DNA from 2 places in the Sporosarcina sp. OR05 genome. Region 2 is predicted to be linked to the other one. Evidence: predicted binding sites of a transcription regulator. Region 2 holds the regulator's gene; the other holds the start of a gene.
What was found. The regulator LexA, encoded in region 2, represses DNA repair genes until DNA is damaged. The targets are predictions, from matches to a motif close to CGAACATATGTTCG.

Region 1 (3,433 bases), on a different contig from region 2:
TTGTAGATGTTTACATAATTCGGCAGTGTTTCTGTTTCTAACAAGGTTAAAGTTCATGGGAATGATTTAGTTGTCTCTGTGCATCCTTTACAAAAAATGATAAACTCTAAAATGGATTAGGAATTCGCAATGAATAAAGTTGGTTTTATTGATTGCTTCAGGAGGATATGAAATGAGTAATGAAGATAATTTCTGGCTCGATTTACCGAAGCCGTTTTTTATATTAGCACCAATGGAAGATGTTACAGATGTTGTATTCCGTCATGTCATTGCAGAAGCAGGCCGACCTGATGTATTTTTTACGGAGTTTACAAATACGGAAAGCTATTGTCACCCAAATGGTAGAGATAGTGTGCGTGGACGATTGACGTTTACGGAAGACGAGCAACCGATCGTGGCACATATTTGGGGCGATAAACCGGAGTATTTTAAACAAATGAGCATCGATATGAAGAAACTTGGTTTTCGCGGAATCGACTTGAACATGGGATGCCCTGTACCGAATGTCGCTGCCAAAGGAAAAGGATCAGGGTTGATTAGAAGACCCGATGTGGCTGCAGAGCTTATCCAAGCAGCGAAAGCAGGCGGATTGCCAGTTAGTGTAAAAACACGTTTAGGCTATGTTGAAGTCGATGAATGGCGCGAATGGTTAGGACATGTGTTGAAGCAAGATATTGCGAACCTTTCCATTCACCTCCGCACTAAAAAAGAAATGAGTAAAGTCGATGCACATTGGGAACTGATTCCTGAAATCAAAAAATTACGGGATGAGATTGCGCCAAACACGTTGTTAACGATAAATGGCGATATTCCTGATCGTGCAACAGGTATGAAATTAGTGGAACAATATGGCGTAGATGGCGTCATGATTGGTCGCGGTGTATTTACAAATCCATTTGCCTTCGAAAAGGAACCTAAAGAACATAGCGTGAAAGAGTATTTGAATTTATTGCTTTTGCAATTGGATTTGCACGATCAGTATTCAACAGAAGCTGAACCTCGTTCGTTCAAACCGCTTCTCCGTTTCTTCAAAATTTATATCCGTGGATTTAGAGGTGCGGGCGAATTACGGAATGAGTTGATGAATACTAAATCGACTGATGAGGTAAGAGCTTTAATCCTTCCTTTGTTGGATAAAGAGTTGGAGTGACAACAAAAGAGAGTGAAAGAGAGCAAACAAACTTTCTTTCACTCTTTTTGCACTCTATATTTCCAATCAACTAACTTCTCGTTTGTTAAACCCGTCACTTCTGCTATCACTTCCTAAGCCGTTCCCTTTTTTTTCATTTCATTTGCTACTTTTTCAATTCCTAGCTCATAACCTTTCCTTATCCCTCTTTCCTCATAGGATATCGGCAGTTCCATGAGCTTTTGTGCTTCAGGAGATTGTTGAATTTCCTTCATCAGTTGCTCCTCCTCTTCGTCGTTTAATTGTAAATATGTTTCAAAGAAACCATACAAGAGTCTTTGCCTTGCTTCATCGAGTTTCATATTTGCCATCATTCGTAAAAATTCGAGTTTGACATAAATTTTTTCTCTTTCAGTATAGCTTTACTAAGCAGAGCTGCCGCGACTGGATTTTTAGTTTGAATGTATTCTCTCCAATTTTTCTTCTTCAAATGGAGTGTTTTATACTGAAATCGCATGACATCAAAGGAAGGGAAAGATATGGTGAATTCTTGGACGTCCCATTCTTGGGGATAACTAAAAATTGCTATTGGGATAATAGGCTTTTGATACTTGTTGTAAAGTAAACTAAAATAGCTAAACATGCGACGATTGAAATCTTCCTGTTTACTGTTTTGTGGCTCCACATGGACGATAACGACAGCATCTTCATTTTTCAACTTCGTTTGCACCGCAATATCAAGCCTACGAGTACTTCCTCTTATTAAGTCAGAATGTACTTCCTCAGAGATTGGTTGAAGATGAGCGAATTTAAGTTCTTTGTGAACTTCTGGGAAAAAAGCTAATAGAAATTCTTCAAAGAAAGTATGAAGCAACTCTTTAAACAGCTTATCGTGATTTGTGTAAGCCGATTGTTTTTCTCGAATGGACAACGTAGTGACCACCTCTGCACCCCCCATTAATTACGAACATATACTCTTAAAATATATTATCATACTTATCTGTTAATAAAATCTATTAGGAGCTATACGAATAAATTTATTTACCATATTGTATAAATAATATTTTAGTTGTATAGTTATTCAATATATTATTTCTGAAAGGAATGGACTGTATGGAACATATGGGACTGTTATCGTTAATTCCCCCAATTATTGCGGTCATTTTAGCGATCGTTACGAAAAATGTACTGATTTCGTTATTCTCCGGCGTGTTTGCCGGTGTGCTTATTCTTGTTGGCGGGAATCCGCTGTCAGCTACGACTGGCGTCATTGGAGAATACTTATTTCCCCAACTGACGGATAGTTATAATGCAGCGGTACTTGTATTGTTGTTCTTCATCGGAGGCTTTGTTGCTTTGATGGAGAAATCTGGGGGCGGAGCGGCCCTTGCTGCAGCATCCATGAAATTTATTAGAACACGAGCAAATGCGCAATTAGCAGCTTGGTTCGGTGGCATACTCATATTCTTCTCTGACTTAGGTACGCCGCTTATTGTTGGACCTGTTTTTGAAAAAATCTTTGATAAGGTGAAAATTTCGCGGGAGAAACTTGCTTGGATTATTGATTCCACAGCCTCACCAGTAGCTGTTCTAATACCGTTTATCGGGTGGGGCGTCTATATTATGGGATTAATTCGTGCGGAGTTTGATAAGTTGAATATTGCTGATTCAGAATTCAGCACACTTATCCAAGTTATCCCTTTTCAATTTTATGCGATTTTAACAGTTTTGCTTGTGCCGTTAATTGCCATTACGAAATTGGATTTTGGTCCGATGGCAAAAGCGGAACAACGTGTACGTCAAACTGGCCAGCTGTATTGGCCAGAGTCCAAACCGTTGCGGAAAGCCGAAGAAATGAAGGACTATACGACGGGGAGCCGTACAATTCTCATATGGCTTCCGCTTCTCGTATTATTTGTTACGTTGTTTGGATTGCTCGTGTCGAAAGGTTTCCCGGTAACGCCTGTTCCTGGAAGCGAATTCCGTGTGGCGTTAAGTACGGCTTACTTGTTTGCGGCGATTACGATTGTTGTTTTAATGATTGTATATAAAGTGAAGAAATTCAATGAGATCTTTGATATTTATACAGGCGGCATGCAAAAGATGGTGTATGTGGCGACGACACTTGTTCTTGCGTGGTCACTTGGCAAAGTCATTGGTGAGATGGGGACTGCTGCTTATATTGTGGAAATCATGAAAGGGAATGTACCTGCATTTATTATCCCGGCCATTCTCTTCATTGTCGGTGCAGTTATGGCGCTTGCTTCTGGTACGTCTTGGGGTACATTTGCGATTATGTTGCCG
Region 2 (3,433 bases):
TATGTGTACCTACAGCTAATTGCAGGTTAACAATGACCATGTTCTTTATTTTTCTCCACCGTTTCTTATTTTAGCACTACTATGCACACTTTTAGAAGCAGAACACTCTTCATTGTTTAGTAATCAAAATAAGCAGGAAGTGCATTTTATCAGCCTTCCTGCTCAACTTCATATTCTTTATATCGTCTATGTACAGTCGCTTTGCTCACGTTGTGGCCAAGTCCTCGTAATACACCAGCAATCTCTTCAAAAGTGAGTCCTTTCTTGCGTAAGGACACAATTTCTGTCAAAGGAACGTCAATTCGCTCTCGCCCTTCTACATTCCCTTTGTTTTTTAAATTATCTTCTGGCCGATAACCATCACGCACAGCACGTTTCATGCCTCTACGTATTTTAGCGTTATGAAGCTTTCGTTGGTATTCTTCAACAATCGCTAAAATCTCAAGTAGCATGTGATCCATCTCGTTTAATTTCATTGGACCACTATCATGGTTTGTAATGACAGTCGTATTCATTTTCATAAGAAGATGTAAAATTGCAACTCTTGCATTTCCCCTACCAAGCCTTGTTTCATCTTGTACTAAAAGCGTATCGATAGCCTCATTTCGGATACAGTCTAGTAAATCCAATAATCCTTCACGATCCATATCAAAACCACTATGCTTTTCTTTAAAAACATGGACTACTTGTAGGTTCATCTTCTTAGCAAGTTGTTGAAGTTCCTCTTCTTGTCTAGCCAATGAAGCTTCTTGTGAATCTTTTTCAGTACTTACTCTGCAATAAAGGACACAAGTCTTCAATTGAGATGTCAACATTATTCACCTGCCAACTCCGTTAGATTGTCGTCCGTAGACTGTATCGTTCCTGGTAATTTTAGCGTATCTCCGCTTTTTATCAAAGTAGAATGCATATTATTTAAATTCATCACTTCTTTAATCCACTTGTCTGGCTTTTCGTTCGGTCTATGTTTTTGTGCCAATCCCCATAGCGTGTCCCCTTGCACAACTTCTACTTCAACAATTGTACTCTCTTGTGTTTCTTTTAAAACAAAGAATAAAGTGAATGTCGAACTTAGTAAGATAATTGAAAGTATGTAGCCGTATTTTTTAACTAGCGTCACATTTAACCCCTCCAAGAATGTTTGTTCGGAATACTTGTTCCCATTATAGGACAGGTTTTTTCGCATGTCAACAAATCTTTCGAACCTTTGTTTGCTAAACATCCGAACACCTGTTATACTTATGATAAGAAATAACATTGGTTACGAATTTCTGTTCGTACAAGAGTACATTCTTTTTTACGTAAAAATGGAGGGGTGGAAAGATGAAAAAAATGTCGAAAAGGCAACAGGATATTTTGGATTTCATTAAAGATGAAGTGAAATCGAAAGGATATCCTCCTTCCGTGCGGGAGATCGGAGAGGCTGTCGGATTAGCTTCTAGTTCAACTGTCCATGGACATTTAGCAAGATTGGAAAGCAAAGGCTATATTCGTAGAGACCCTACAAAACCGCGAGCAATTGAAATATTGGATCCTGAGGGACTTGATTCGATGAAAGGCGGAGTCCTACATGTTCCACTTGTCGGAAAAGTTACTGCCGGTCTTCCCATCACTGCGATTGAAAATATTGAAGAATATTTCCCTTTACCTGATACATATGGTGCCTCTGATGATAATTTGTTCATGCTTGAAATTGTTGGAGACAGTATGATTGAAGCTGGGATCTTAAATGGAGACTACGTTGTTGTAAAACAGCAACATACTGCAACGAATGGTGAAATTGTCGTCGCTATGACAGAAGAAGATGAAGCGACAGTCAAACGGTTTTTTAAAGAAAAGGATTACTTCCGCTTACAGCCTGAAAATGAATCGATGGAACCAATCATCGTCAATCACGTTTCCATACTCGGAAAAGTTGTGGGCGTCTATCGTCAAATTCATTAATAAAAAGAGGATGTCCGAGTCGCTACCGACAGTGGACATCCTCTTTTCTATTATTTTGGTTGAATCATCTGATCGAGTAGTAATTTTTGCATGGAAGACATAACTGCCGCTTTTACATGTTCATATGTTAAACCACCTTGAATATAAGCTGTATAAGGCGGTCGAATCGGGCCATCAGCCGTCAGTTCGATGCTGGATCCTTGTATAAACGTCCCAGCAGCCATAATGACATCATCTCTATAGCCAGGCATGTATGAAGGTTCTGGCGAATAATGCGCATTGATCGGCGAGTTTTCTTGAATCGTTTTACAAAAAGCGATCATTTGTTCAGCGGTTGCGAAATTGACAGATTGAATGAGGTCTGTTCGCGGATTGGAGACATGTGGTGTCGTATCAAATCCATAACTTTCTAGAAAAGCTGCTGTAAATAACGCACCTTTCACCGACTGACTCACGACATGAGGTGCTAAGAAGAAACCTTGATACATTTCTAATAAAGTATCAAGTGACGCACCCGCTTCCGCACCAATTCCAGGAGAAGTCATCCGGTACGCACATTTCTTCACTAAGTCTGCCCGACCTGCAATATAACCACCAGTTCTCGCAAGCCCTCCGCCAGGGTTTTTTATCAGTGAACCAGCCATCAAATCGGCTCCTACTTCAACCGGTTCCTGCTTCTCCACAAATTCCCCATAACAATTATCAACGAAAACGATTAAATCTTCGCGAATTCCTTTTACAAAAGCAATCATTTCCTTAATTTCAGCAATGCTGAACGATGGACGGTCTGCATAGCCTTTTGATCGTTGAATGCCAATCATTTTTGTAGATGCATGAATCGCTTTTTTCACTTCTTCAAAATTAACGGAACCATTTTCAGTCAATGGTACATGTTGATAAGTAATGCCGTAATCGGAAAGAGAACCTGTATCTTCATCTCCCCCTGACACGATAGAGTCTAATGTGTCATAAGGCTTGCCTGTGATATAGAGTAATTCATCACCTGGGCGAAGTACTCCAAATAGGCTTAATGAAATTGCATGTGTACCAGAAATAATTTGATTTCGAACAAGGCATGCCGCTGCGCCAAAGACATCTGCATACACCTGTTCCAGCACATCCCGTCCATCGTCATCATACCCGTATCCGGTCGAACCCGTTAAATGAAAGTCACTGACGCGATTTTTTCTAAATGCCGCTAACACTTTACGTTGGTTATGGAAAGCCACTTTCTCGGCAGCTTTAAAATAGATTTGGATGTTCTCTTCAGTCTTCTCCGCTCGGTCTTCGATTTCTTCAGTAAATTGCTCAATTAACATAATTGATTTCCTCTTTCCTACGTGTAGTCCCCTCATTATCTTATCAGTCTGAGGAAATAGTTCAAGAATGAATCGCCATTAGAAAATTACGTAGGAATCGTATATACTATGAGAGGTTTTAGTTTAGGGAGGGAATTCATTGGCTTGGGAAGTATTTAGCTTTATTGGTA

Region 1: the regulator LexA is predicted to act here: its motif matches at 2,094-2,107, upstream of NRI27_RS08195 (RpnC/YadD family protein).

What each region holds. Positions count from the first base shown of each region.
Region 1 covers NZ_JANKJL010000003.1:229,815-233,247, reverse strand. The annotation lists gene NRI27_RS08205 (tRNA dihydrouridine synthase) at 173-1,150, shown strand; gene NRI27_RS08200 (hypothetical protein) at 1,264-1,404, opposite strand; gene NRI27_RS08195 (RpnC/YadD family protein) at 1,500-2,060, opposite strand; gene NRI27_RS08190 (Na+/H+ antiporter NhaC family protein) at 2,243-3,433, shown strand, end outside.
Region 2 covers NZ_JANKJL010000002.1:413,303-416,735, reverse strand. The annotation lists gene NRI27_RS06280 (YneB family resolvase-like protein) at 150-815, opposite strand; gene yneA (cell division suppressor protein YneA) at 815-1,120, opposite strand; gene lexA (transcriptional repressor LexA) at 1,324-1,944, shown strand; gene NRI27_RS06265 (methionine gamma-lyase family protein) at 1,995-3,263, opposite strand; gene NRI27_RS06260 (trimeric intracellular cation channel family protein) at 3,403-3,433, shown strand, end outside.